DNA from 4 places in the Streptomyces sp. NPDC015532 genome. Region 2 is predicted to be linked to each of the others. Evidence: riboswitches for the same ligand, from Rfam matches in the RefSeq annotation. Region 2 holds a riboswitch; each other region holds the start of a gene.
The links. Region 2 has a riboswitch for cobalamin ahead of ACF07B_RS21070 ((2Fe-2S) ferredoxin domain-containing protein). Riboswitches for the same ligand answer to the same signal wherever they lie in the genome.
Positions count from the first base shown of each region.

Region 1: it holds a riboswitch for cobalamin, as region 2 does, so the genes downstream of both, ACF07B_RS06210 (cobalamin biosynthesis protein) here and ACF07B_RS21070 ((2Fe-2S) ferredoxin domain-containing protein) in region 2, are expected to answer to the same signal.
Region 3: it holds a riboswitch for cobalamin, as region 2 does, so the genes downstream of both, ACF07B_RS31565 (CbtB-domain containing protein) here and ACF07B_RS21070 ((2Fe-2S) ferredoxin domain-containing protein) in region 2, are expected to answer to the same signal.
Region 4: it holds a riboswitch for cobalamin, as region 2 does, so the genes downstream of both, ACF07B_RS24360 (CbtB-domain containing protein) here and ACF07B_RS21070 ((2Fe-2S) ferredoxin domain-containing protein) in region 2, are expected to answer to the same signal.

Region 1 covers NZ_JBIBSY010000001.1:1,450,287-1,457,452, forward strand. The annotation lists gene cobN (cobaltochelatase subunit CobN) at 1-2,271, opposite strand, end outside; gene ACF07B_RS06205 (cobyric acid synthase) at 2,268-3,881, opposite strand; gene ACF07B_RS06210 (cobalamin biosynthesis protein) at 3,878-4,849, opposite strand; cobalamin riboswitch at 4,955-5,098, opposite strand; gene ACF07B_RS06215 (hypothetical protein) at 5,257-5,475, opposite strand; gene ACF07B_RS06220 (anion permease) at 5,496-6,737, opposite strand.
Region 2 covers NZ_JBIBSY010000006.1:179,902-187,067, forward strand. The annotation lists gene ACF07B_RS21060 (long-chain fatty acid--CoA ligase) at 1-252, shown strand, start outside; gene ACF07B_RS21065 (GMC family oxidoreductase) at 592-2,181, shown strand; gene ACF07B_RS21070 ((2Fe-2S) ferredoxin domain-containing protein) at 2,369-2,731, opposite strand; cobalamin riboswitch at 2,910-3,087, opposite strand; partial or broken gene ACF07B_RS21075 (malate synthase A) at 3,119-3,475, shown strand; gene ACF07B_RS21080 (helix-turn-helix domain-containing protein) at 3,513-4,247, shown strand; gene ACF07B_RS21085 (hypothetical protein) at 4,693-6,183, shown strand; gene ACF07B_RS21090 (DeoR/GlpR family DNA-binding transcription regulator) at 6,248-7,009, opposite strand; gene ACF07B_RS21095 (MFS transporter) at 7,100-7,166, shown strand, end outside.
Region 3 covers NZ_JBIBSY010000013.1:164,406-171,571, reverse strand. The annotation lists gene ACF07B_RS31595 (fumarylacetoacetate hydrolase family protein) at 1-247, shown strand, start outside; gene ACF07B_RS31590 (SDR family NAD(P)-dependent oxidoreductase) at 244-999, shown strand; gene ACF07B_RS31585 (hypothetical protein) at 996-1,118, shown strand; gene ACF07B_RS31580 (CoA transferase subunit A) at 1,115-1,870, shown strand; gene ACF07B_RS31575 (CoA transferase subunit B) at 1,870-2,520, shown strand; gene ACF07B_RS31570 (acyl-CoA dehydrogenase family protein) at 2,641-3,831, opposite strand; gene ACF07B_RS31565 (CbtB-domain containing protein) at 4,056-4,277, opposite strand; cobalamin riboswitch at 4,314-4,475, opposite strand; gene ACF07B_RS31560 (histidine phosphatase family protein) at 4,680-5,267, shown strand; gene ACF07B_RS31555 (ferredoxin) at 5,286-5,657, opposite strand; gene ACF07B_RS31550 (nuclear transport factor 2 family protein) at 5,709-6,101, opposite strand; gene ACF07B_RS31545 (PadR family transcriptional regulator) at 6,184-6,747, shown strand; gene ACF07B_RS31540 (Gfo/Idh/MocA family protein) at 7,012-7,166, shown strand, end outside.
Region 4 covers NZ_JBIBSY010000008.1:175,215-182,380, reverse strand. The annotation lists gene meaB (methylmalonyl Co-A mutase-associated GTPase MeaB) at 1-838, shown strand, start outside; gene ACF07B_RS24365 (CbtA family protein) at 997-1,755, opposite strand; gene ACF07B_RS24360 (CbtB-domain containing protein) at 1,776-1,997, opposite strand; cobalamin riboswitch at 2,038-2,183, opposite strand; gene ACF07B_RS24355 (enoyl-CoA hydratase/isomerase family protein) at 2,244-3,353, opposite strand; gene ACF07B_RS24350 (cupin domain-containing protein) at 3,489-3,998, opposite strand; gene ACF07B_RS24345 (RrF2 family transcriptional regulator) at 4,138-4,572, shown strand; gene ACF07B_RS24340 (DsbA family protein) at 4,596-5,522, shown strand; gene ACF07B_RS24335 (ABC transporter substrate-binding protein) at 6,104-7,166, shown strand, end outside.

The DNA.
Region 1 (7,166 bases), on a different contig from region 2:
CGCCGGGACGGCGGCCGCGTCCCAGCCGCGCTCCTCCATGCCCAGCGCCGCCCGGCGGCACAGCTGCTCCAGCAGGTCGATCGCGTCGGCCGCCGTACGGGCCGGGCCCTCGACCAGGTCCGTCAGCTCGACGGGTGCCTTCACCGGAGCGCCCGGCTCGGCGAGAAGTTCCTTCTCCACCAGGCCGAAGTGCTCGGCGAGACAGGCCCGCAGACCCGGCAGCGCGTTCGCCGTGCCGCCCCACACCTGCGAGGCGCGCAGCACGGCGAGCACGAGGTTCACCCGCGGCTCGGCCTCCGGACCCCCGCCCAGGATGTGCAGACCGTCGCGGATCTGCACGTCCTTGATCTCGCACAGATAGCCGTCGATGTGCATCACGAACTCGTCGAAGTCGCCGTCGTCCGGCTGCTCGTCCACGTGCAGGTCGTGATGGAGCTCGGCGGTCTTGACGAGGGTCCAGATCTGCGCGCGGACCGCGGGGGCCTTCGTCGGGTCCAGGTCGGACACGAGGGCGTACTCGTCGAGGAGCTGCTCCAGCTTCGCGAGGTCGCCGTAGGTGTCGGCGCGGGCCATCGGCGGCACGAGGTGGTCGACCACGGTGGCGTGCCCGCGCCGCTTGGCCTGCGTGCCCTCACCGGGGTCGTTGACGATGAACGGGTAGACGAGGGGGAGTTCGCCGAGAACGGCGTCGGGCGCGCAGCCGCCGCTGAGCCCGAGCCCCTTGCCCGGCAGCCACTCCATCGTGCCGTGCTTGCCCATGTGCACGACCGCGTCGGCGCCGAAACTGTTCTCCAGCCAGCGGTAGGCGGCCATGTAGTGATGCGACGGCGGCATGTCGGGGTCGTGGTAGATCGCGATCGGGTTCTCGCCGAAGCCGCGCGGAGGCTGGATCATCACGACGACGTTCCCGAACTCCAGGCAGGCCAGCACGATGTCGTCGCCGTCGACGTAGAGGGAGCCCGGCGGCTCGCCCCAGGCCTCCCGCATGCCCTCGCGCAGCGCCGGGTCGAGGGTCTCGAACCAGGCCCGGTAGTCCGCGAGCGGCACCCGCGCGGGGGCGGCGGCGAGCTGGTCCTCGGTCAGCCACTCCACGTCGTGGCCGCCGGCCGCGATCAGCCGGTGGATCAACTCGTCGCCGTTGTCCGGGTATTCGGTGAGGGCATAGCCCGCGTCCCGGAGCGCGTCGAGGACCCGTACGGCGGAGGCGGGCGTGTCGAGACCGACCGCGTTGCCGACCCGCGAGTGCTTGGTCGGGTAGGCGGTGAAGACGATCCCGAGCTTTTTCTCCGCGTTCGGCTTGTGCTTCAACTGGGCGTGCCGCAGGGCGATTCCGGCGACCCGCGCGGCCCGCTCGGGGTCGGCGGCGTACACCGGGACGTCGTCCGGACCCTGCTCCTTGAAGGAGAACGGCACGGTGATCAGACGGCCGTCGAACTCCGGGATGGCGACCTGCATCGCCGCGTCCATGGGGGAGAGGGCCGCGTCGGAGGCTTCCCAGGCGGCCTTCGACGAGGTCAGGCAGAGACCCTGGAGCACCGGGATGTCGAGGTCGGCGAGCGCCCCGATGTCCCACGCCTCCTCGTCGCCGCCCGCGGACGCCTCGGAGGCGTGGGTGCCACCCGCCGCGAGGACGGTGGCGACGAGCGCGTCCGCCCGGCCGAGGATCTCGTACAGCCCCGGGTCGGCTCCGCGCAGCGAACCGCAGTACACCGCGAGGGCGTTGGCGCCGCGTGCCTCGATCGCGTCGCACAGGGTGTCGACGAAGGCGGCGTTCCCGGACAGCTCGTGGGCCCGGTAGAACAGCACGCCGACGGTCGGGCGGCCCTCGACGAAGGCGCGCTCGCCGTGGACGCCGAACTCCGCCGTCCTGTGCGGCCCCTCGAAGCCCTCGCCGGTGAGCAGCACGGTGTCCGAGAGGAAACGGGCCAGCTCGGCCAGGTTGGCGGGGCCGCCCTCGACGAGATAGCGCAGCGCCTCCGCGACGACACCCGCGGGCACCGACGACTCGGCCATCAGCTCGGCGTCCGGGACGGACTCACCGCCCAGCAGCACGGTCGGGATCCCGGACGCCTTCAGGAAGGCCAGCCCGTCCTCCCAGGCGCGCTTGCCCCCGAGCAGCCGCACGACGGCCAGGTCCGCGCCCTCGACGAGCGCGGGGAGTTCGCCCGCGACGTCCACCCGGGTCGGATTGCCGATCCGGTAACCGGCGCCACTGGCGCGGGCCGCCAGCAGATCCGTGTCGGCGGTCGACAACAACAACACTGTGCTCATGCGGGTGCTCCCGGTGGAATGAAGGGCAGTCCTTGCGGCGCGCCGGACTCGATGAGCCGCCACAGCGCGTCCGTGTCCGCGTGTTCCTCGATCAGGTCGCCGAGCAGGTCGAGCTGCTCCTCGCGCAGCGCCGCGAACGACGTGCCGGGGGCCGGTACGAAGCGGCGGCCCGCGGCGGCGGCCACCTCGCGCAGGAAGGCCCGCCGGAAGCCGTCCGACTCCAGTGACCCGTGCCAGTGCGTGCCCCAGACGGCGCCGACCCGGCACCCGTCCAGGCTGTTTCCCTCGTCGTCGCACATGAACGGGTCGCCACCGGTCACCTCGGCGACCCCGTGATGGATCTCGTACCCCTCGACGCGCTCGCCGAAGGCCTCCCCGGCCGGCCGCGCCAGGGTCTTCTCCCGCGCGAACCGCACGCGTACGGGCAGGAGTCCGAGCCCGTCGACATGACCGGCGCGCGACTCGACCTCGTCCTCGATGTGCTGTCCGAGGATCTGGTAGCCACCGCAGATGCCGAGCACGGGACGCCCTTCGGCGGCCCGGCGCGTGATCGCCTCCGCGAGACCGCGCTCGCGCAGCCACGCGAGTGCCTTCACCGTGCCCCGGGTCCCGGGCACGATGACGAGATCCGCGTCGGCCAGCTCCTCGGCCCGGTCCACGAACCGCACGACGACGCCCGGTTCGGCGGCCAGCGCGTCCACGTCGGTGAAGTTGGACATCAGCGGGACCGCGCAGACGGCGACCCGCAGGATGTCCTCGCCGACGGGGGAGGAGACGGCCGACTCGCGGACGGCCCCGCGCAACGAGACGCGCAGGCCGTCCTCCTCGTCGATGCCGAGTCCGTGCCGGAAGGGCAGGACGCCGTAGGAGCGCCGTCCGGTCAGGCCGTGCAGCATGTCGAGACCGGGCTCCAGCAGACTGACGTCGCCCCGGAACTTGTTGACGAGGAAGCCGGCGACGAGCGCCTGGTCCTCGGGCGACAGCAGCGCGACCGTCCCGAAGAACGAGGCGAACACCCCGCCCCGGTCGATGTCCCCGACGACCAGCACGGGAAGCCCCGCGTTCCGCGCCACCCCCATGTTCACGATGTCGGTGCGCCGCAGATTGATCTCGGCCGGGCTGCCGGCTCCTTCACAGATCACCGCGTCATACGTGCCCCGCAACTGGGCCAGACAGTCGAGGACGGTCGCCAGGAGTGCTTCCTGACGCCCCCCGCGCAGCCTGTCCCCGGGGGACGCGGCGGACCCGGCGGACGCTTCGGCCGACGGCGGCCGCTCCGCGGGCCCGGCCGTTCCGAAGAACCCGCGCGCGCTCATCTCGCCCACCGGCCTGCCCATCAGGACGACCTGACTGGTGCGGTCGCCGCCCGGCTTGAGGAGCACGGGATTCATCAGCGCGGTCGGCTCCACGCGGGCGGCCTGCGCCTGCATGGCCTGCGCCCGCCCGATCTCGGCGCCCTCGCGCGTCACGAACGAGTTCAGGGACATGTTCTGCGCCTTGAAGGGCGCGACCTTGACCCCCTGGCGCGCCAGCCACCGGCAGATCCCGGCGGTCACGACACTTTTGCCGGCGTCCGAGGTGGTCCCGGCGATCAGCAGCCCGCCGCTCATGCGGTGCGCCCCTTCCTGATGGACGAAACCCGTCCGGTTCCGGTGAGCAGAACCCGTCCGGCGGCGCTCACGCCGAGCGCGAGCCAGCCGACGCGCCGGGAGAGCCGTACGGCCCGTTCGATGTCGTGGACGTGCACGGCGCGCCCCGCGCCGTTGAGCACGGGCCGGTGCTCGACCCGACCGCCGTACGCGAGGGTGCCGCCGAGCCGCACGCCGAGCGCGCCCGCGAACGAGGCCTCCACGGGCCCGGCGTTGGGGCTCGGATGCTTGCGGGCGTCCGCCCGCCAGGCGCGTACGGCACCGCGCGGGTCGGATCCGGCCACGGCCGCGAGGACGGCGGTCAGCCGGGCCCCGGGCCAGCCGGCGAGGTCGTCGAGCCGGGCGGAGGCCCAGCCGTAGCGCCGGTGGCGGGGGGATTTGTGCCCGACCATCGCGTCGAGCGTGTTCACGGCGCGGAAGGCGACGAGTCCCGGCACACCGGCGACGGCACCCCAGACCAGAGCGCCCACGACGGCGTCGGAGGTGTTCTCGGCGACGGACTCGACGACGGCGCGCGCGACGCCGTCGGCGTCCAGCGCCTGCGGATCGCGTCCGCACAGATGCGGCAGCCGCTCCCTGGCCACGTCGAGGTCACCGGCCGCGAGGGCACCGCCGACCGCCCGCGCCTCGCGGCCGAGGGAGGTTCCTCCGACGACGGCCCAGGTGGCGGCGGCGGTCAGGGCGACGGAGGCGGTACGTGAGCCGCGTACGCCACGGCTCGCGAGCGCGGCGAGTCCGGTGGCCCCGCCGACACAGACGGCGGTGTGCAGGGCGCCCCACCCGCGGTGGTCCCGCCACAGTGTCCGCTCCACGGCCGCGGCGGCCCGCCCGAACGCGGCGACCGGATGCCCTCGGCGGGGATCGCCGAGCAGCAGGTCGCCGAGAAGGCCGGCGGCGGCGCCGTACGCGAAGACGCGATCGGCACGCACGGGGTCAGCCGGCCGTGGGGTGGAGCGGAACCCTTGTACTCAGCGGAACGGGCAACGGGCAGCCGCGCATGGCGATATGTCCTCACTCAGGGTGTCCACGCCCTGGTTCGACGAGACCGGCGGTGAGAGTTCCTGGCTCCCGGGGAGTTTCTTCCCCGATGACAGTGGCGGGACCGCGCCGGATTCGCACCGGCTTCCTCTCATGCCGCCGTACTTGGCTCCGGCAGTCCACCACGGGGTGAGAACGGCCGTCAACTGGCTGTTGACCTGCGGAGGGACAGTGTGCGCAGGCCCACATACGCGCGGGGGCGGGACGGCATACGCGTGGGGTGCGGGACGGTGATCCGTCCCGCACCCCACGCGCGGTACCGCTCGGCGCAGCCCGGTTCCGGGCGGCGCCTGCCGGGCTACTTGGTGATGATCAGGGAGATGCCGTAGGCCACCGCCGCGGCGCAGGCCGCGAAGCAGACGTACGCGCCGGTGGCCGCCGCGACCGCGGAACCGCCCTGGGCGGACTCCTTCTTGGAGAGGCCGGCGACACCGAGGGTGAAGAGGGCGACGAGGGCCACGGTCACTCCGAGGCTGACCCCGAAGACGGACCCGAGGGCGGACCAGTCGATGCTCATGCTGTTTCTTCCTTCGGTTCTCAGGCCACTCGGGACGGCGCCGGCGGGTTCACCGCGGGCTCGACCGGAGCCGGGATGGTGGCCGTGAGGCCATCGGCCACGGTGCCGGCCGGGGGCGGGGTGACGGCGGCGATGGCCTGGGTCACCACACCGGCGGGCTCCTCGGTGTCGTTCACGTTGTTGTGGTCGATCACCTCGCGGCGCGAGCGGCGCCAGATCGCGAAGCTCGAACCGACCAGGAAGACGGCGACCAGCGTGGTGCCCCAGGCGCCGAAACCGGTCACCCATTCGGCGAGCGCGCCGACCAGGGCGGCGGCGGGCAGCGTGAGGACCCAGGCGACGACCATGCGCTTGGCGGTGGACCAGCGGACCACACCGCCCTTGCGGCCGAGACCGGCGCCCATCACGGACCCGGAGACCGAGTGCGTGGTGGAGAGGGAGAAACCGATGTGCGAGGAGGCCAGGATGACCGTCGCCGCGCTGGTCTGGGCGGCGAAGCCCTGCTGCGGCTGGAGGTCGGTCAGGCCCTTGCCCATCGTGCGGATGATGCGCCAGCCACCCAGGTAGGTGCCGAGCGCGATGGCCAGACCGGCGGAGAGGATGACCCAGACCGGCGGGTCGGAGTCGGGAGCGACGGCGCCACCGGCGACCAGGGCCAGGGTGATGATGCCCATCGTCTTCTGCGCGTCGTTGGTGCCGTGGGCCAGCGAGACCAGGCCCGCGGAGGCTATCTGGCCGGCGCGGTAACCCTTCTTGCTCGCCTTGGTGTCCTTGCCGCCGCTGAGCTTGTACGACAGCCGGGTGGCGAGCATCGCGGCCAGACCGGCGACGATCGGGGCGGCGACGGCGGGCAGAAGCACCTTGCCGACCAGGACGTCACCGTGCACGGCGCCGGTACCGGCGGAGGCGATGGTGGCGCCGACCAGGCCGCCCATGAGGGCGTGCGAGGAACTGGACGGGAGTCCGACGAGCCACGTCACCAGGTTCCAGAGGATCGCGCCGACGAGGGCGGCGAAGATCACTTCTGGCTGGATGCCGGATTCATCGACGAGGCCTTTGGAGATCGTGTTGGCGACCTCCACCGAGAGGAAGGCGCCGACAAGGTTCAGGGCGGCGGACATGGCCACCGCGACCTTGGGCTTGAGTGCGCCGGTCGAGATGGTGGTGGCCATCGCGTTGGCGGTGTCGTGGAAACCGTTCGTGAAATCGAACACGAGAGCGGTGACGATCACGATTCCGAGGAGGAGCGTGATGTGTTCCATTTACCCAGGCTTCTGTTGGACGTCAGTGGCAGGGGGACCGTAGGCAACCTGGGTGAACGGAAGGTGAACTGGGTCGGACCTGATGGTGTCCCGAACAGCGGATCGTCATTCCGCTTGTGTCGGCGGGTGGTTCGCCGAGTTCGAACGGATGCGGAATTCCGTACTCCGCTTGGGGTCGGAGCTCCGGGTGGACCGTCCCGGTCGAGGCGGGTTTGAGTCGTGAGATCCCGGTCACCCGCAGGCTGTGGCCGTGGTCACGGCGTCCGGAGGCCCGAAGGGGCCGCCCCGCGGATGGCGGCCGGGCGTCAGCGGGTCGTAGCAGCCCGACCACGGGGTGTGATCCGCGGTAAATGTCCGATCGGGGCGCCGTCGGCGTTCCGTCGATGTGATGTGATGTAAATCACATACAACCGAGGGCCGTTGACGGTC
Region 2 (7,166 bases):
CTCACCCACCCCGCCGTGAGCACCGTGGCCGTCGTCGGGGTGCCGCACTCCACGCACGGCGAGGAGGTCAAGGCCTGCGTGGTCCTCTCCCCGGGCGCCGAACTCACCGGCGCGGAGCTGATCACATGGTCCAAGGAGCGGATGGCCGGCTACAAGTACCCGCGTCTGGTGGAGTTCCGCGACCAGCTGCCCACCAACGCCACGGGCAAGATCCTCAAGCGCGAACTGCGGGACGCGCCCACGGCCCCCTGAGGGACCCGCGACACCTCGCTTCCCTGACGGCGCCCCACCACGCGGCGGCCGGCGCGGTCGCCCGCTCGGCCGCCCTCGGGGGTTCAATCACCGGCCGGTTCCGTGAACTCATCACCTCCAGGGGCTACCCCGTGGCACCGCCCCGGCCGGAAGCTCTGGAGCGGACCTTGAAGAGGAGGACGTCATGACGTACACCGCACCACAGCCCGCACCACCGCCCGGGCCCCGAAGGAGGGCGAGGTGGGTCGCCGCTCCCGGCATCGCCTCCCCCGGCCCCGCCGCCCGGTCGGTGGCGGGCGGGCCCGGCCGTACGGTCCGGAGCGCGACCGGGGTGAGCCGATGAACGCCCCGGAAAGCGCCGACTACGTCGTCGTCGGAGCGGGGTCGGCCGGCGCCGCGCTCGCCGGCCGGCTGACCGGGAGCGGCCCGGCATCGGTCGTCCTCCTGGAAGCCGGCGGCCGGGACAAGAAGGCGGCCGTGCACATACCCGCGGCCTTCTCCCAGTTGTTCAGGACCGAGCTCGACTGGGACTACGCGACCGCCCCGCAGCCCGAGCTCTCCGGGCGCCCCGTCTACTGGCCCAGGGGCCGGATGCTCGGCGGCTCCTCCTCGATGAACGCGATGATGTGGGTGCGCGGGTTCGCCGCCGACTACGACGAGTGGGGGGATCTCTGCGGCACCGACTGGTCGTGGAAGGGCCTGCTGCCGTACTTCCGACGCACGGAGCAGGTCCTCGGGGCCACCGACCCGGACCACGGCCGCACCGGCCCCATGAGCGTCGAGCCGCAGCGCGACCCGAACCCGCACACGGCGGCCTTCCTCGACGCCGTCCGCGCGCTCGGCCACACCGTCGAGCCCGCCAACACCGCGACGCCCGACGGGTTCTCGCAGACCATGGTGAGCCAGCGGCGCGGCGCGCGGTGGAGCACCGCGGACGGCTATCTCAAGCCGGCCCGACGCCGCGCGAACCTGCGGGTCGTCACGGACGCGCAGGCCACTCGCGTGCTCTTCGAGGACCGGCGCGCCATCGGCGTCGAGTACGTCGCCGGGGGCGTCACCCGCACGGTGCTGGCCCGCCGCGAGGTCGTCCTGAGCGCGGGCGCCGTCAACACGCCCCAGCTGCTCATGCTGTCCGGCATCGGCGACGCCGGGCATCTGCGCGAGCGGGGCATCGAGGTGCTGGTCGACGCCCCGCAGGTCGGCGCCAACCTCACCGACCATCTCATCAGCGGCCTCGTCGCGGACGCCGCCGACCGGACCCTGTTCGCCGCCGAACGGCCTTCCGAGCTGGTGAAGTACCTGACCCGCCGCCGGGGGATGCTCACGTCGAACATCGGCGAGGCGTACGGATTCGTCCGCAGCCGGCCCGACCTCGAACTGCCCGACCTCGAAATCATCTTCGCCCCGGTGCCGTTCCTCGGTGAGGGTCTCGTCAAGGCGCCGGAGCACGGGCTGACCGTGGGCGCGATCCTGCTGCGCCCCGAGAGCACGGGTTCGGTCACCCTGGCCTCGGCGAACCCCTTCGCCAAGCCGGTCATCGACCCGCGCTATCTGACGGACCCGGACGGCGCCGACCGGGCGGCGCTGCTGGCCGGGCTCGGCGTCTGCGAGGAGATCATCGGCCGGCTCTCCGACCGGGGGCTGTCCACGGGCCGCTTCCTCATGCCGCCAGGGGCCGAGGACCTGCCCCGGGACCGGCGCGACGCGCTCGCCCTGACCGAACACTCCCACACGCTCTACCACCCCGTCGGAACGGCCCGGATGGGCCGCGACGACGCCTCTGTCGTGGACCCGTGGCTGCGGGTACGGGGAGTGCGGGGCCTGCGGGTGGCGGACGCCTCGGTCATGCCGACGATCATCCGGGGTCACACCAACGCCCCGTCCATCGTGATCGGGGAACGGGCGGCGGATCTGCTCACGGCGGACTGAGCCCGGCACACCGGTCCTGAGCACCGCGGCCTGTACTCACGGAGGTCGAGTTCCGCGAGGAGGCGGTCGGGAGCCCGCTCACTATCTCGGCAAGCTCGTCCCGGGCGGATGTCCGCGGCCACGGGGCGAGCCTGCTGGGCCGCCTCCCTCACGAACTCCCCCGGCCCTCTGCCGCCGGGGCCCCACCTCATCGCGTCCTCCGCGGCGGGGTGAAGACGTAGAGGTCGAGGATCTCGGGGCAGGGGGCGACGCCCGGGCCGCCGGCTTCCACCCAGGCGGCGATGTCCTCGGTGGCGTCGGGGTCGTTGACGAGGCCGAGCCAGACCGGGCGGGCGCCCGCGGCGCGTGCGGCGGCGGAGGGCTGGACGACGATCACGTTGGCGTGTTCGCACACGTCGAGGCAGGCCGCGATGCGTACCGGTGCGCTCTCGGCCAGGCGTGCCGTCTGCCGGGCGTGATCCACTCCGGTGACTTTCGGGCTTCCGCAGCAGCAGTCCCGGCAGACGACGATGCGGCACGGTGCCGGTTCGGCGGGCCCTCGTGTTGGCAGTCGGGAATCCGGGTGGCCCGCGGCGGCGGACTTCGTCGTGTCCTCGGTGTCGCTGTTCGGGCCGCCGCTGCCGGTGACCGGCTGGGCGGGTGTGAGGGGACGGGCGGGGGTGGGGAGCACAGGCGGACCTCGGGGTCGGGGCTCGTACGCGGAGCCTGGACTGCGGATGTCCTCCGCGCCGGGGCGCGAAGGTGCCAGCAGGTCTTCGGACTCGGGTTCGTCCGGACGAGGCGCCTTCCCGGTCTCCCAGTGGCTGGTGTGCCCCGCCCGTCCCCCTCACCGCTGCGCGTCAGTTCCGGATTCGCACCGGATTCCCTGGCCTCGGATGTGGCTCGACTGGCCTGATGAGGCTATCAAGCCCGTCGTACCGTCAGTTGGTGCGATCGGTCACCGGGTAGGGACAACGTCATCGGCGGTCAGATCGTCCTGCTCGACGCGATCGAGCGCCTCCTCGACTTCACCGCCGAGGACGGCAAGGAGTACCGGCCGGCCGACCGTGAACGGCTCGCCACGATCGTGGTCCGGCAGCGCGGCTGGCATCTCACCGAGGCACACCTGGAGTTCGACCGCGGACCGGTTCCCGCCGCCCTCGTCGACTTCGGGCTCTACTTCTTCCACTGCGCGCAGCGGCAGATCGACGCTGGGCACGGACCGTACTTCTATCTGCCGAAACTGGAGAACCGGTACGAGGCACGGCTGTGGAAAGACGTATTCATCACCGCGCAGAAGCTGCTGGGCATCCCTAGTGCTCTGACCACATAGGTTCGCCGCGTTGGTGGTCATGGCGGTTGGATGTGCGGTGACGTCCGTCCGATCGCTGGGGGTGTGGTGGCTGATCGTTCGTGTGCGCAGGTTGTCCGACCAGGAAGGGCAGAAGCTGCAGCAGATCGTGCTCCGTGGCAGCACCAGTACGGTGCGGTTCCGGCGGGCGATGATGCTGCTGGCCTCGGCCGGCGGGAACCGGGTGCCGGTGATCGCGAAGCTGGTGCAGGCCGACGAGGACACCGTCCGGGATGTGATCCACAGGTTCAACGAGATCGGCCTGGCCTGCCTGGACCCTCGGTGGGCGGGAGGCCGTCCCCGCCTGCTCAGCCTGGCCTGGGCGACCGAGGCGTTCCGGCTGACCACCGGCGGCGTACGACCGGACACCCAGATCCACACCCACATGTGCTACGCCGAGTTCGGGGACATCGTCCAGGCCATCGACGACCTCGACGCCGACGTCATCAGTCTCGAAGCCGCCCGCTCGCGCATGCAGGTGGCTCGTGAACTCGCGGCGCACGGCTACCCCCGCGAGGCGGGACCCGGCGTGTACGACATCCACTCCCCGCGCGTACCGGACAGCGACGAGGTCGCCGCACTGCTGCGTACCGGGCTGAAGACCATTCCCGCCGAGCGGTTGTGGGTCAACCCCGACTGCGGTCTGAAGACCCGTGGCTGGCCCGAGACCCGGGCGTCCCTGGAGAACCTGGTCGCCGCCGCCCGCACGGTCCGTACGGAGCTCTCCGCGTCCTGACCACCGCGACGTCTTGCCAGGGGAGGAAGCACCCGTCTCCCTCCCCCGGCCCCCGGGTCGGGTGGAAACAGCGGCACAGGGCCCTCGGTGTCCCCGCCCCCGAGTGACCCGGCCAGGTAACTCTCCCGCTGGAGCCCTCAGTGACCAGACCTCCGTTGCCGGTCGCTGTTCCCGGGTACAACCTGTTGGCCGCCCTCGCGGTCATCAAGATGCCGCGGTCTTCGCGCGAAGGACGGTGTCCGCGTCATCCGGTGAACTCGGACGTGGCGTCATGACGGCACCCCCGGGGTCAGAGCCTGCGGCAGCGCTCGTACGCTTCGGTCTCTCATCAGCGGAAGAAACGACGGAATCGATGATCGTCAGTTTTGTCGCCCTCGCGGTAGGCCCCTTGGTCATGGCCGGGATGGTTCGATGGGCGGCGGCAAGGAGGCGGCACGGCCTGGCAGTGGGCCGGGCCGTTCACTTCCGCTGCCGACTCGACGGCCGGAAGGGCCGACTGCTCGCCGACCCGCGCCTCGACGGACCCGTCTTCCTCGACCGCTCCGGCGGCGTCACCGCCCTTCCGCGCGGCGGCGAGGCCCTGGACGCGACGGTCACCACCGTCCGCCAGGCCGCCTTCGAAAAGGTCGGCCTGCGTTACCGGACGCCCGCCGGCCGGGTGTTGAAGCTGAGCCTGGGCACACACGACGCGCGGACGATCGGTCCGTGGCTGGGCGAACAGACCAATCCGACCCAGGCACCCGCCCGCCGGCCGCTGGTGCCGACCGCGCCGCTGTGGGCGGTGCTGGCGCTCGCGGCGTCGCTGTTCGTGGGCTTGGTGGCAGCGGACTTCGCCCTGCTCGGGAAACACACCTCCGCCGAGGTGATCCGTCTGGACCGGGCCGGAGACGGCTGCTTCGTCGGCTGGGACGGCGATGCGCAGTACACGACTGTGGACTGCGACACGATAGACGTCCGCCCCGGCGATCACATCCCGATCATCGCGCTGCCCTGGCCCTTCCTGGGTGAGGCCATGGATACGCGGACCTCCTTGAACGCGGTCGCCGTCCTCGGGGGCGGCCCCGCTCTGCTCGGCCTGGGCGGTGCTCTGATCATCAGCCCGTTGGCCTGCGCACGGCGCGTCCGGAGAGTGCGCCGGGCCGGACCCGCGATCACCCCACCAGCGGCTGCGGGCGACAAGGAGCACGAGAAGAGCGAGGACACGTGGCCCGCGTTCGAGAAGGAGGACGAGGAGAGCGAGGTCGCGTGGCCCGCTCTCGAGGACGGCCTGAACCACGCGAGCCTCGCCGCCGCGGCCCGTCACGCCGATCGCCACGCTCCGGGTCCCCGAGTGACCTCGCCGCGCCGCGGCTTCGGCCGTACGTCCGTCTCGCCGCGCCTCTGGGTGCTGAACACCATCCTCGGCACCGGCGCCTGGTACTTCCTGGTGTTCTCCTGCGCCACCGTCCTCGACGACCACTTCAACCTGGGGCACCGGCGCTTCCTCGTGTTCGGTACGGTCGCCATCGTCTCCCTCGCCCGGCTCGGCTGGTTCATAGCCGACCGGTCCGCCCTCTGCGGCCCGGTGCTGCGGGGTGCCCGTTCCGCCGCCGGGGACGACACGTGGCGGCCCATTCGCTACGTCCGACTGCGCCCCGGTCCCGGCGAGTTGGTGCTGGTCCTGTTCCGTCCGGACGGCGGAGACGTGGCGGCACCGGTGTTCCTCCAGCGCATCTCACGATCCCGCGGCAGTGAGCGCCGCACGATCGGGGGCCCCGCTCCGGTAGGAGACGCTCTGATGCACGACACGGGCGTGGGCCCGCTGATCTGCGAGATCGACGGCGTCCGCTACCTCCCGATGGGCCGTGCCGTCGAGACCTCCGCCGACCCCGCACTCACGCGCGCCGAACTGCGCGGCCTCGCCGAGAGCCACATCCGACCGGTCGGGCGGCGCTAGGGCCTGTCTGACAATTCCCGTCTGCCCGGCGGGCGACGACGCGAATTGTCAGACCGGCCCTAGATCAGGCGGTTTTGACGACGGTGCCCGCGTCTTCGAGCGCCCTCACCTCGTCGGCGGGTGCCGTGGTGTCCGTGACGAGGGTCTGCAGGAGTGTGGAGGGACCCACGTGGGCGAAGGCGGTGCGGCCGAGCTTGCCGCCGTCCGTGGCGACGATGGTGCGGCGGGCCGAGGCGATGCCGGCCTTCTTCACCGCGGCGTCGTCGAGATCGTAGGCGGTCAGGCCGTCCGCCGCGCTCAGGCCGCAGCAGCCGATGACGGCGGTGTCGAAGCGCAGGGCCGCGAGGGAGGCGAGCGTGAGGGGGCCGGTGAGGGCTCCCTCGGCGGCGCGCGGCTGTCCGCCGGGCACCACCAGTGTGGCCGGCCCGGGGGTCTCGCCGAGCAGGTGGATGGCCTGCAGGGAGAGGGGCATCACGGTGACGGGCCGTTCGCGCAGGAGGCGGGCGACCTCCAGACAGGTGGTGCCGCTGTCCAGGACGACGCTCTCACCATCGGCGATCAGCGCGGAGACCTCGGCGGCGATCCGACGCTTGACGTCGATCGCCTCGTGCGCGCGCAACGCGAAGGGGGGTTCCTCGCCCCTGAGCAGCAGGCTGCGTGCCCCGCCGCGGACGCGTTCGAGAACGCCCTGCGCGGCCAGGGTGTCGAGGTCACGCCGGATGGTCATCTCGGAGGCGTTGGTCAGCTCCGCGAGTTCCTGGACCGTGGCGCCGCCGGAGTCCCTGACAGCCTTCGCGATCAGCCCGTGCCGGTCTGCGTTGCTCATGACGGGATTGAACACCATCCGAAAACAAACATGCAAGGTGTTCATTTGCGCACTTTTCAAACGCACAGAATGTTCGTTACGGTACGCGGCATGGAACGATCGCTTCGAGCCGCCCGTGCGGCGACCTACGTCTACTTCGTCCTGTGCGGCACCCTGA
Region 3 (7,166 bases), on a different contig from region 2:
CGCGTACGCCTCCCGCGGCACCCGGGTCGTCCCGGGCGACGTGCTCGGCTCCGGCACCTGCGGAAACGGCGGCTGCCTCGCCGAACTGTGGGGCGTACGCGGAGAACAGACCCCGCCCCCGCTCAAACCGGGCGACACCGTCACGCTCACGGTCGAGGGCATCGGCACCGTGTCCAACACCGTCGCTCCCGGCACCGAACCCATCGCACTCCCCGCCGGCCGACGCCGCTCACGGGAGAGGCCATGAGCGACCGGCACCCCAAGAGGCTGCTCGGCAAGGTCGTCGTGGTCACCGGAGCGGCCCGGGGCCAGGGGGCCGCCGAGGCCGAGGCACTGGTGCGGGAGGGAGCGCGCGTCATCGCCACCGACATCGCATCCGCCGAGAATTGTCGTCGCCTCGACGTCACCAGTGAGAAGGACTGGGCGGAACTGTCCGCCGAGCTCAAGGAGGCGTACGGGCAGGTACACGGCCTGGTGAACAACGCCGGCATCACCTGGCGCGCCCGCATCGGCGACGTGCGCCCAGACGACCTGGCACGGGTCCACGCGGTCAACGTGACCGGCCCGCTGCTCGGCATCCAGCACCTCGCCCCGCTCATGCCGCCCGGCTCATCCATCGTGAACGTCGGTTCCTCGGCGGCCCTCACCGCTCACTACCCGGTCGCCTACACGACCAGCAAATGGGCCCTGCGCGGCCTGTCGAAGACCGCGGCCACGGAACTCGGCCCACGCGGCATCCGCGTCAACACGATCCACCCCGGCTACATCGAGACCGAGATGACCGCCTCCGCCGCACCGGCCTTCCGCGAAGCCAACATCCGCGAGACCCCGCTCGGGCGCACGGGCACCGCGGCCGAGGTGGCCCCGCTGGTCGTCTTCCTCCTGTCGAACGAATCCTCCTTCATCACCGGCGCGGAGATCGCCGTCGACGGCGGCCTGACCGCGCACGGCGGTGTGAAGTCCGTGTCGGACGCCCTCCTCGGGGAGGCCGGCGCGTGAAGCGGCTCGACGGCAAGGTGGCCCTGATCTCCGGGACCGCCGGCCCCTTGGACGTCATCGACGGTGGCTGGTCCACCGTCCTGCCCGGCGCGAGCCCTGAAAGGACTCCCTCAGCATGAACAAGGTCCGAGCGAGCGCCACGGAAGCGGTCGCCGACATCCCCGACGGCGCCTCGCTGTCTGTCGGCGGCTTCGGCCTCAGTGGCGTACCCGATGTCCTCATCCGCGCCCTGTACGTACACGGCGCCAGCGACCTGAAGGTCATCTCGAACAACTGTGGCGTCGACGACCGCGGCCTCGGCATCCTCCTCGCCGCGAGCCGCATCAGCCGGGTCACCGGCTCTTACGTTGGCGAGAACAAGGAGTTCGCCCGGCAATACCTGTCCGGAGAGCTCGAGGTCGAACTGGTGCCACAGGGCACTCTGGCCGAGCGCCTGCGGGCCGGCGGCGCCGGTATCCCGGCCTTCTACACCCCGGCAGGCGTCGGTACGCAGGTCGCCCAGGGCGGACTGCCCTGGCGGCATGGGCCCGATGGCTCGGTCGCCGTGGCCTCCCCGCCCAAGGAGACCCGCGACTTCGGGGGCCGCGCACACGTTCTGGAACACGGCATCATCACCGACTTCGCCCTCGTACGGGCCTGGCGCGGCGACCGTCACGGCAATCTCGTCTTCCGGAAAGCCGCAGCCAACTTCAACCCGCTGGCCGCGATGGCCGGCCGCATCACGATCGCCGAGGTCGAGGAACTCGCCGAGCCGGGCGAGCTGCGCCCCGACGACATCCACCTGCCCGGCATCTACGTCCAGCGGATCGTGGCGCTCACTGCCGAGGAAGCCGCCGACAAGAAGATCGAGAAGAGGACGGTACGTTCCTGATGGCCTGGACCCGCGACCAGATGGCCGCCCGCGCCGCCGCCGAACTCACCGACGGCTCCTACGTCAACCTGGGCATCGGCCTTCCCACGCTGATCCCCGGTCACCTGCCGGCCGGCGTGCATGTGGTCCTGCACTCCGAGAACGGCATCCTCGGGACAGGCCCCTACCCCACGGAAACGGAGGTCGATCCCGACCTCATCAACGCGGGCAAGGAGACCGTCACCGTCCTGCCCGGCGCGAGCTTCTTCGACTCCGCCCTCTCCTTCGGCATGATCCGAGGCGGCCACATCGACACAGCCGTGCTGGGTGCCCTGCAGATCTCGGCAGGGGGCGACCTCGCCAACTGGATGATCCCCGGCAAGATGGTCAAAGGCATGGGCGGAGCCATGGATCTCGTCCACGGCGCCCGCCGGGTCATCGTCCTCATGGAACACACCGCCAGGGACGGCAGCCCCAAGATCCTCAAGGAATGCACCCTCCCGCTCACGGGAGAACAGTGCGTGCACCGCGTGATCACCGACCTCGGCGTCCTCGACATCACCCCGGACGGCCTCGCCCTCGTCGAGACCGCCCCCGGCGTCACGATCGAGGACATCACTGCCCGCACGGATGCTCCGCTTCGTGTGGACAGCACCACAACTGTCTGCTGACGCAAACTGCTCGTCTCTTTCTCCTGGCTCCACGCTCCTGGCTCCTGGCTCCTGGCTCCTGGCTCCTGGCAGTACGTAGACAGGCGAGTGGCCGGACACATCGTGCCTGGTCACAACGCGCTAGCGCCGAACCCGGGGCATCCCCAGTCCGATCCAGGAGATGATCTCCCGCTGGATCTCGTTGTTGCCGCCACCGAAGGTGAAGATCACCGCCGATCGGTAGCCGCGTTCGAGTTCGCCGTGCAGGACGGTGCCGGCGGAGCCCTCCTTGAGGACACCGGGGACGGCGACGATCTCCATCAGCCAGGCGTACGCGTCCCGGCGCGCCTCGGAGCCGTACACCTTGACCGCGGAGGCGTCCTGCGGGGTGAGGGTGCCCTCCTGGACGGCGTTCACCATGCGCCAGTTGAGGAGCTTCATGGCGTCCAGCCTGGTGTGCGTACGGGCCAGGAGGCGGCGCACCCAGGGGAGGTCGACGACGCGGCGGCCGTCGGCGAGCTTGGTCCCCATGGCCCAGCGCTGGACGTCGTGCAGGGCGCGGATGGCCATGGTGCCGTGCGCGGCGAGGGTGACGCGTTCGTGGTTGAGCTGGTTGGTGATCAGCCGCCAGCCCTTGTTCTCCTCGCCGACCCGGCGCGTGGCGGGGACCCGGATGTTCTCGTAGTAGCTGGCGGTGGTGTCGTGCGAGGCGAGCGTGTTGATGACGGTGCACGAGTAGCCGGGGTCGGAAGTCGGCACGAGGAGCATGGTGATGCCCTTGTGCGGCGGGGCGTCCGGATCGGTGCGGACCGCGAGCCACACCCAGTCGGCCGTGTCGCCGTTGGTCGTCCAGATCTTCTGGCCGTCGACGGTGTAGTGGCCGGTCTCCTCGTCGCCCTCCCGCACGGCCCTGGTCCGCAGCGCGGCGAGGTCCGTCCCGGCGCCGGGCTCGCTGTAGCCGATCGCGAAGTCGATCTCGCCGGAGAGGACCTTCGGCAGGAAGTACGACTTCTGTTCCTCCGTGCCGAACCGCATGATCGTCGGCCCCACGGTGTTGAGCGCCATCAGCGGCAGCGGCACCCCGGCCTGGGCCGCCTCGTCGAAGAAGATGAACTGCTCCATCGGGCTCAGGCCCCGCCCGCCGTACTCCTTGGGCCAGCCGACCCCGAGCCAGCCGTCCGCGCCGAGCCGTCGGATCGTCTCGCGGTAGAAGCGCTTCTGCGCCCCCGGATCCGCGTAGCGCGCGTACGCGTTGTCCGGCACCAACTCGGCGAAGTAGAGACGAAGTTCGGTCCGCAACCGTTGCTGCTCCGGCGTGTATTCGAGATGCACGGCGCCTCCTGCCTCCCCGGGCCCGACCTGACGGCGCACACCGTAGAACGTGTTTCAGAAATTGGGAATGGCGATGACGCGGACGCCGGGGCGGTGGTGTGTGGCCGGGCGCGCCCTCTCATGCGAGGGGGCGGTGCCCGGTCGTGCGGGCACCGCCCCCTCGTGCGGGCCGGGTTTCCCAGGCCGTCGCGGGAATATCGTGGCTCGTACGTTCCCTGCCGCCGTCAGTGGCAGGGGAAACCGAGCAGGTGACGGGCGTCGTGGACCCATTCGTGGACGTTCTCGCCGGAGACGAGGGAGGTGGCGCCCTGTTCGGCGCCGACGAAGTAGAGCAGGACCAGCATCAGGATGCCGAAGAACGCCGCCCAGGGGGCGATCGCACCGATCGGCAGCTTGGCGGGTACGGCGGTGGGGGTGACGGTCGGCTGAACGACGGACTGCGCCATGGGCAGAACCTCCTGGGGAACTCGCGTCCCGTCTCGGTGGTGCACAGGACGACAGCCACGGGTCTGACTTGCCCGTGTCCGTCACCCCTGGCGGGAGTGACAGGTGCCGGGCTTACAGTGGCGCGACCGTGCCGGATTTCCACCGGGCTTCCGCCGAACCGTCGTCAATATCCACGTGACCGTACCGCGAAGCCGTATCCCGGCCAAGGGCGCACGCCCCGGCGCTCTGCGCGCCCCACCGCTCATGGAGCATGGCCTGGCGGCGACAACCGCCCTGCCGGGCCGGGGTGTTCGGCTCCGGGTCACGGTCCACGACGCACGCCCCAGGCCCGTCCACACGAGCCCGGCCCCTACAGCACGAGCCCGGCACGAGCCGGGTCCACGACACACGAGAGTGATGGCATGACCAGCCGAGTGTTCTTGATCTCCGCGGCGATCGGCGAGGCGCTGCGCGAGGCCCGCTTCGACGACGGCGGTAGTCCGGTGGACGCGTCGAGCCTGCGGGCCGCCCGGTCGGCGGCCGACGCGGGTGCCGTTCCGGCGGGCGCCCGGCTGTGGGTCTCCCCCACCACGCGATGCCGCCAGACCGCGGAGGCACTCGGGCTCGAAGGCGGCGTCGAGACGGCGGAGTTGGCCCCTCTCGATGTGGGCCGCTGGCGCGGGGCGACACTGGCCGAGGTGAGCGCGAAGGAGCCGGAGGCGGTGGCGCGCTGGCTCGCCGATCCCGCGTCGGCGCCGCACGACGGCGAGTCGGTGCGGGCGTTCTGCGACCGGGTGGCGGAACGCCTCGACAGGGCGGCGGGTCTCGACGGCCGAACCGTCGCCGTGGTGGAGCCCGAGGTCGTACGAGCCCTGGTGGTAAGGGCGTTGGGGGCACCAGAGGCGGCGTTCTGGCGCGTGGACGTGCCGCCGCTCACCGTCACGGAGTTGAGCGGGCGCGCGGGACGCTGGAACGTCCGCGCCGGACGCCCGCTCGCCGGACAGGCCTGACCCGGACGGCGTACGGGCTCAGCGCAGCATGGCGATGAAGTCCGTGCACGACCGGGCGCATTCACGACATTTCCGCGCGGCGGCCTCCGACCCGGGGCACGCGTCGAAGGCCTCGGCGCACTCCAGGCAGACGTCCCTGCACCACTCCAGCTGAGCGCGGACATCCCGCTCGCTCTGCCCCGGGTGACGGGACAGCACATGGCAGGTCGCCTCGCACACCTCCGCGCACAGGATGCCCGAACGCCGCGCGGCCTCCTGCTTCTTCGGCCCGTCGGGATTCATGAGGCTCGCGCGCAGCGCGGAACTCCTGGCGCATTCGGAACAGGCCCGGGCACACTCGAAACGGTCCTCAAGGAACCGGAAGAGCTCCTGCTGTGAAGTCGTCGTCACACCAGCCGGGTTGCCGGAGGGAGTCGGTTCAAACAGTGCGAGTCCGGGCCCTCACGCGCCGGCCGCCTCCCGGGAGATCTGCTCGAACTGCGCCCCCATGGCCTCGGAGAGCGCCTGAGCCGCCGACAACGGGCGCACCATCACCATGAGTTCGTCGATGCGTCCGTCCTCGTCGAAGTGCAGGAAGTCGCAGCCGTTGATCTCCTTGTCGCCGACCTTGGCCGTGAAGACCAACGCGTGGTCGCGGCCGTCGGCCCCGGCAATCTCACGGACGTAGCGGAAGTCGCTGAAGACACGCCAGACGCCGCGCAGGATGGCGGCGGTGATCGGCTTGCCCGGGTAGGGCTTGAAGGCGACGGGGCTGGTGAACACGACATCGTCGGCCAGCAGCTCCTCGACCGCGCCGAGGTCTCCTGCCTCCACGGCCTTGCGGAAGGAGTTCATTGCGACCACCTCTCATACTCAATTAATTGATTAGGTGCGGATAAGATTAGTCCTGTGGGCGGGGGCCGTCTAGCCTTGCGGGATGGCATTGCGCAACGCGGTACTGGCCTCGCTCCTGGAGGGCGAGGCGTCGGGCTACGACCTGGCCAAGGGATTCGACGCCTCGGTGGCCAACTTCTGGATGGCGACCCCGCAGCAGCTGTACCGGGAGCTCGACCGGATGGAGTCCGAGGGGCTCATCGAGGCCCGGCTCGTGCAGCAGGAACGGCGGCCCAACAAGCGGGTCTTCTCGCTGACCGAGGCGGGGCTCGAAGCGCTGGCCTCCTTCACCTCCGGGCCCGCGAAACCCACCGCGATCCGCGACGAGCTGATGGTCAAGGTGTACGCACTCGACATGGGGGACGCCGCTGCCGTCCGCGTGGCGATCGCCGAGCGGCTGGAGTGGTCGCGCGCCAAGCTGGCGCACTACGAGCGGATCGGCGCCCGCCTGCTCGACGGGCGCACCGAGGAGGAGTACCTCGCGGGGGCGGAGCGCGTCGGCCCGTATCTCACTCTCCTGGGGGGACGCGCCTTCGAGCAGGCGATCATCGAATGGGCCGAGCGGGCCCTGCGGGTCCTGGAACAGCGGGCGTCGGTCGCGGGCTGAGCAGGGCCACATCGCACTAGCCTGGTCACGGGCCGGATCGGACCGGATCGGCCTGATTCCGGTCGGTCAGGTCCGGCCTGGTTCCGGTCGGTCAGGTCCGGCCCGGGTCGATGTGAAGGACCGCGGTTCGGCGGGAATGACTCCGGTTCGGCGGGATCGAGTCGTGCTTCGGTGCGGAGGGGTCGGGTCCTGTGCGGGCGGTTCCGGTGCGGACGGTTTCGGTGCGGACGGTTTCGGTGCGGTGCGGTTCCAAGGAGGGCGATCGTGGTGCGTGCGCTCGGTGTCGCTGTCGTGGGGTTCGGCTGGATGGGGCGGGTGCACACGCAGGCGTACGCCCGCGTACTCCACCACTTCCCGCGGCTCGCCCTGCGTCCCGAACCGGTCACCGTCGCCGACGAGGTGCCAGGCCGCGCCGAGGA
Region 4 (7,166 bases), on a different contig from region 2:
GAAGGCCCGGCGGATCGGCGTCAGCGGGGTGCCCGGCGTGGGCAAGTCGACGTTCATCGACGCGTTCGGCACCATGCTGACGTCGCTGGGGCACCGGGTCGCGGTGCTGGCTGTCGACCCGTCCTCCACCCGTACGGGCGGCTCGATCCTCGGCGACAAGACCCGTATGGAGCGCCTCGCCGTGGACCCGGCCGCGTTCATCCGCCCCTCCCCCACCGCCGGCACGCTCGGCGGGGTGGCGAAGGCGACCCGCGAGTCGATCGTGGTGATGGAGGCGGCCGGCTACGACGTGGTGCTGGTGGAGACCGTCGGCGTCGGCCAGTCGGAGACCGCGGTCGCGAACATGGTCGACTCCTTCCTTCTGCTGACGCTGGCCCGCACCGGGGACCAGTTGCAGGGCATCAAGAAGGGTGTCCTGGAGCTGGCCGACGTGATCGCCGTCAACAAGGCGGACGGTCCGCACGAGCGCGACGCCCAGTCCGCCGCGCGTGAACTGGCGGGCGCACTGCGGCTGATGCACGGCAAGGACGCGGCCTGGACGCCGCCGGTGCTGAGTTGCAGCGCCCGTGAGTCGGCCGGTCTGGACACCCTGTGGGACCGTCTGGAACAGCACCGCACGCTGCTCGACTCGACCGGCGCTCTCGCCGAGAAGCGCCGTGACCAGCAGGTGGACTGGACCTGGACGATGGTCCGGGACGAGCTCCTCGGCCGCCTGCGCTCCGATCAGGCCGTACGCGCGCTCGCACCCGGCCTCGAACGGCAGGTACGCGAGGGCGGGTTGACGGCCACACTCGCGGCGGAACGGATTCTGAAGGTGTTCGGCGGCGAAGGCCGCTGAGTCGGACGGCGGTGGCGGGGCAGGTCGGAGCCCGGCCACCGCTCAGGACCGCGGTGACCCGCGACGGACCCGGCTCCCCGCCGCGGCCCTCCGCGTCCCGCAGAGAAGGCGACGGGCCCCCCGGAAGACTTCCGGGGGGCCTGTCGCGTATCCAGGGTTCAGTTCGCGGCCGGGACCGACCGGCCCGAAGGGGCCTTCGCGGGACGGGGGTTGAGCATCCGTTCGGCCAACTCTCCGAAGACCAGGCCGAATCCGCCCCACAGGACGGTCTGGATGGCCAGCGCGGAGAGCCTGAACCGCCACAGGAGGGTGGCCGGGAAGTCCCCCGGCACCTCGTTGACGACGGGCAGGAAGGCGTAGGCCAGGCCGACCGCCGCGATGAAGGCGGCCACCGCGACCAGGGTGGCGTACCAGGTGCCCAGGCCGGGCGCGAGGCGCTTGCCGAGGAGGGTGGCCCCCACGGCCAGGAGCACGCTGAGGACCATCATCAGGAAGTAGAGGGTGGTCCGCTTGCCGATGGTGTCGGGGTCGCCGACCGACGGCGGGTTGGCCGGATACTTCAGGAAAGGCACGACGTACACGGCGAGGAGCGCGGTCCCGGACAGCAGGAGCGCGGTCGCGCGGGCGCCGAAGCGGCCCACGCGGCCGAGTGCGAAGCAGTAGGCGAGCGCGGCGATCCCGCCGAAGGCGACGCCGTAGATCAGGACGCCGGTGGCGAGACCGGCGGTGGACTGGAGGCTGCGGGAGACGAGTTCGACCTCGTGCCCGTGCTCGTGGGCGTGGGCCTCCTCGAAGCCGATGGCGCTGTCGACACTCGGTTCACCGAGCAAGTAGGCGACGACCAGGGCGAGTACACCGGCCGCGAGGCCGGCGAGCATGCCGCGTACGAGGAGGCTTCTGACTGTTGCCGAGTTCATGGTGTGTGCCGTCCCTCGCGTCAGTGGCAGGGGAAACCGAGCAGGTGGCGGGCGTCGTGCACCCACTCGTGGACGTCCTCGCCGGAGACGACGGCGGTGGCGCCCTGTTCGGCGCCGACGAAGTACAGCAGAACCAGCATCAGGATGCCGAAGAACGCCGCCCAGGGGACGATCGCACCGATCGGCAGCTTGGCGGGAAGGGCGGGGGTGGTGGCTGTCGGCGGAGCGACGGTCTGCGCCATGGCAGAACCTCCTCGGGAGTTCGCGTCCCATCTCGGTGGTGCACAGGATGACGCCTACGGGTCTGACTCACGGGCGCCCAGCGTGGCTGGGACGTCTCGTTCACAGTGGCGCGACCGTGCCGGATTTCCGCCGGCTTCCGTCTTGACGTCATCGATATCGGACCGACCGTACCGCGTGGCGCGTACCTGGCCAAGACCACGCCGACCGGGGTGATCTTCCTCTCGTCCCAGGTGACGCGCCTGTCCTCAGTCCTGCCGCGCCGCGGTGTCCCCGCCGGTGGCGGACTCGCCTTCGGGCAGCCCGAGTTCATGCTCGCCGAGGGGGGAGAAGAAGCGCTCGACGTCGGCGTCGGTGACCTCGGCGAGCGTGGCGGGGGACCAGCGCGGCTCGCGGTCCTTGTCGATGATCTGGGCCCGGACGCCCTCGACGAGGTCGGGTGCGGACAGGGCAGCGCAGGAGACGCGGTACTCCTGGTCCAGAACGCGCTCCAGCGATCCGAGCCGCCGGGCCCGGCGCAGACTGGCCAGGGTGACCTTCAGGGCGGTGGGCGAGTTGCCGAGGAGGATCTCCGCCGTCTCCTTGGCGGCCGGTTCGTCCGCCGCCAGCAGCCGCCGGATGATCTCCTCGACCGTGCCGGCGCTGTAGCAGGCGTCGATCCACTCGCGCCGCTCCGCGAGTTCCGCCGGTGGCGCGGGACGGGCGTGCGCGGCCACGGCCTCCGGTACGGGCCGGTCCGCGAGGTCGGACACGAACCGCCGGAGTGAGGAGGACGGCAGATGGTGGTCGGCGAGGCCGCACAGCAGCGCGTCGCCGGCGCCGAAGGAGGCGCCCGTCAGGGCGAGATGGGTGCCGAGTTCGCCCGGGGCGAGGGCGAGCAGGCGGGTGCCGCCGACGTCGGGGACGAAACCGATGCCGGTCTCGGGCATGGCGACGCGCGAGCGCTCGGTGACGATCCGGACGCTGCCGTGCGCGGAGACACCGACGCCGCCGCCCATGACGATGCCGTCCATGACCGCCACGTACGGCTTGGGGTAGCGGGCGATACGGGCGTTGAGGTGGTACTCGTCGCGCCAGAAGGCGGCGGACGCGGTGCCGTCCCCGTCGCGCGCGTCGTCGTGGACGACGCGGATGTCGCCGCCCGCGCACAGCCCGCGTTCGCCCGCACCGGTGATGACCACGCTCTCGACGGCCGGATCGTGTTCCCAGGCGGTGAGCGCCTGGTCGATGCGGCGCACCATCGCGTGGTTCAGGGCGTTCAGGGCCCTGGGCCGGTTGAGGGTGATGTGGGCGGCCCGTCCCTCGGTGCGCAGCAGGACGGATTCCCCGGCGGCGCCCGGTGCCTCGGTGCCGCTCATCGGAACGCCTCCGTCAGGCGGCGGGCCACGATGACGCGCATGATCTCGGTGCTTCCTTCCACGGGCCGGTCGCGTCGCAGGTCACGACGTTCTCCTCGCTACCGTACCCACCGGGTCATCGAACGGCCCGGGCCGTCAGCCCTCTTCCCCGTCCCGCAGCACGTACAGGCCCGGCAGGTTGACCACGATCGCCTCCTGGGTGCTGCGGGCGATGACCACGACGGCCTCCTCGGCGGGGTCCGGGTTCTCCTCGCGGTGCGGCACGAACGGCGGCACGAAGATGTAGTCACCGGGTGAGGTGCGCAGCCGCAGTTCCTCGGGCGTTTCCCCCGAGTCGTCGAGGAACACGAACTCGGGGTGTCCGCTGACCACGTAGATGGCGGTCTCGGAGGCTCCGTGGTGGTGGTCCGAGGAGGCGGTGGAGGGGGCGACGTGGGTCTGGCCCATCCACAGCTTCTCGGAACCGACGGTGGTGCCGCTGACGGCGGCGAATCGGCGCATGCCACCGGACTGCGCCGTGTCGCCGTCGAGGGCGTCGGCGCGGACGTGGTGCAGGCGGGTGCGCAGGGGGCCTACGGACCGCCCTTCGGCGTCCGGGAGATGGGGGTGGAAACCTTCGCCGGGGGTTGTCGACGGCTCGCTCATGAAGGGGGACGCTAGAGCGGCCCGGAAAAGGATGTCAAGAGGTATCCATTGCGCTTCACCTGCGGCAATGTTCCCGCAATGTACGTGGGGAACCGGTGGAGACCCCGCCGGCGCACCCCTGGTCGGGCATCATGGGCCCATGCATATCTCCGCGAAGGCGGACTACGCCACGCGAGCTCTGCTGGAGCTCGCCCGCGAACCGGCCCGCCCGCTCACCTGTGAGGCCATAGCCTCCTCGCAGCATGTTCCGTTCCGCTTCCTGAAGTCCGTGGTGGGCGAGTTGCGCCGGGCCGGCCTGGTACGCAGTCAACGCGGCTGCGAGGGCGGGTACTGGCTCGGCCGGCCCGCCGACGAGATCACCCTGCTGGACGTCGTACGCGCCGTGGACGGTGAGCTGATCACCCTGCGGGGCGAGCCGCTGGCCGGGCTCGACTATCCGGGGCCCGCCTCCGGGCTTCCCGGGGTCTGGCGTCGTATCGAGGCGGAGGCCGCGGCCGTACTGGGCGGGACGACGCTCACCGCGCTGCTGCCAGCCCAGGCGGCCGGGCGGATGGGCCACAAGGGAGCCGCGTGACCCGCCCGCCGGACCGGCCGGTCGTGGACGCGGCGGAGGTGGCCGACGCCTCGGACGCGGTGGAGGTCGTCGAGTACACCGACCCGCTGTGTCCCTGGGCCTGGGGATCGGAGCCGGTGTTCCGCAGGCTCCGGACCGCGCTGGCGGGCCGGGTCCGCTGGCGGCGCGCGTACTGCGTCCTGTTCGACCACGACGACGACCCACCGCCCGATCCCGCCGCCGAGACCGCCTGGTACGCGCGGTACGTCAAGGACATCAGCGCTCACACCGGGGCACCGCGGGCGCGGCGGCTGAGCCGGGTGGCGGCGAGTTCGTGGCCGTCCTCGCTGGCGGCCAAGGCCGCGGAGCGTCAGGGCGACGAGGTGGCCGGGCGGGTGCTGCGGCGGCTGCGGGAGAGCGTGTTCGTGCTCGGGGAACCGGCGGACACCCCGGCGCTGGCGTTGTCCGCGCTACGGGGTGTGCCGGGCCTCGACCATGAGCGGCTGGCCGCCGACGCGGCGTCGGCGTCGGTCCGGGAAGCGGTGCTCGCCGACCGGTCGGAGGCGCGTCGGCCGGTCGCCGAGGTGCTGTCGGTGCGCGGTGGTTCACCGCATCCCGGTGCCGCCAAGGAGACCGCCGACGGCGGGTACCGCTACGCGCTGCCGACGCTGCTGGTCCGCTCTCCCGCGGGACGGCGCGTCGTACCCGGCTGGCACGCGTACGAGGAGTACGCGTCGGCGGTCGACGAACTGAGCCCCGGGCTGCTCACGGAGCCCGCGCGGCCGGCTCCCCCGGTGGCGCTCGCGCGGTACCGGAGCCTGACCGGCCCGGAGGCGGCGGTGTTGAGCGACGGCCCGTGGCCTCCCGGGGACGCCGTGCGCGTCGAGACCGGCAACGGCCCCCTGTGGCTGCACCCGGAGGAAGCCGCCGTGCATCCGGCCCGCGACCGCGGCGCTCCCACCGCGCCCTGACGGCGCGACCGTGGCGCCCCGTCCGGGCCCCGACGGGCCTCTGACCGGTGGTCAGGGCGGGGCAGGGCGGGCACTGGTGCCGCGTCCCGTCCCTGGCGGTGCTCTGATCAGCGGTCAGAACCCGTCCCGCCCAATGAGACACCAAATGGTGTCCATTGACAGCCGCCGAGAACCGGCCCCAGGATGTGCACCATGCTCACGACGCACCCCGGCGTGGTGTGCCGCTACGTGGACCTGCGGCGCACCTGCAGCGCACTCTGTCGCTGACCGCCCGCCAGCCGCGGCCCCCAGGCGCCTGACGCCCGTCCCGCCGGCACCGGCCCCGAGCCGACCCGCCGCCCGGCCCCCGTCATCGCGCGCCGTTCTCCCAGCGTTTCGTCGTCTCCGCTCCCCCGGCCTCCCGGCCCTCCCCGCGATCCGCCGACGCCTCCTGCCCTGAACGCGGCATGCCCCCGTGCGCACCGAAGCACACACCGGCATGCGCGTCTCCGGCATGCGTGGCGTCCGTCCGCGGAGTGGGCCGGCCTCGCTCCCCACCGCGCCGCCCCGGCGCGGCGGGAGCCTTCGCAGAAAGCAATCCGATGCCCGGACGTCTCACGCCCCGCACCCCCGCCCCGGCCTTCCGTTCCGCCCCTCGACCCGGCCGGCTGCGCGCCGCCGCCCTGGGCACCGCCCTGGCCGCCGCGCTCGTCCCCGCGCTGAGCGCCTGCGGCGGCGAGACCTCCGCGTCCGCCGGCTCCGCCGCGCTGAAGTGGACCTCCTCCTACTTCCCCGCCCACTGGGACCCGGTGGTCAGCGGCAGCGGCGCCCAGTTCCGCGAACTCGCCCTGGTCTATGCCTCGTTGACCCGGACGGACGACACCGGGAAGGCCGTGCCCGACCTGGCCGAGAGCTGGGACTACAACGCCAAGGGTGATGTGATCACCTTCCATCTGCGGCCGCACCTGAAGTTCAGCGACGGCGCGCCGGTCGACGGTGCCGCCGTGAAGGCCGCGATCGAGCGGGCCAAGAAGCAGAAGAACTCCGCCCTGTTCGGCGACCTGACCTCGATCACGGCGGTGGACGCCAAGGGTCTCGACGCGGTGATCCACCTCAGCCAGGTCGACTACCAGATCCCCCAACTGCTGGGCGAGCGCGTCCTTCAGATCGCCAGCCCGAAGGCGGCGGCGTCCCCCGGCAAGCTGGACCAGGGGCCGGTCGGCGCCGGCCCGTTCATCGTCACCCAGCTCGTCCCGGGCACCAAGGCCGTCCTGAAGAAGAACCCGGACTACTGGGACGCGAAGAACATCCACATCGACACCGTCGAGCTGAGCTCCGCCCCCGACGCCTCCACCGTCGTCTCCGGACTCCAGACCGGCGTCTACAACTTCGCCGACATAGCCCCGAGTCAGGCCGACGCGGCCAAGAAGGCCGGACTCGACGTCTTCGTCCAGCCCGGCTTCAACGCCTCCAACCTCAGCCTCAACACCAACAAGGCGCCGTTCGACAACGACAAGGTCGTCGACGCGGTCCGCTACGCGATCAACCGTCAGGAGTTCGTCGACAAGCTGACCTTCGGCTACGGCTCGGTGACCAACCAGCCGTTCCCGAAGGGGTACGTCGCCTTCGACCCGGAGTCGGCCGGCGATTACGCGTACGACCCCG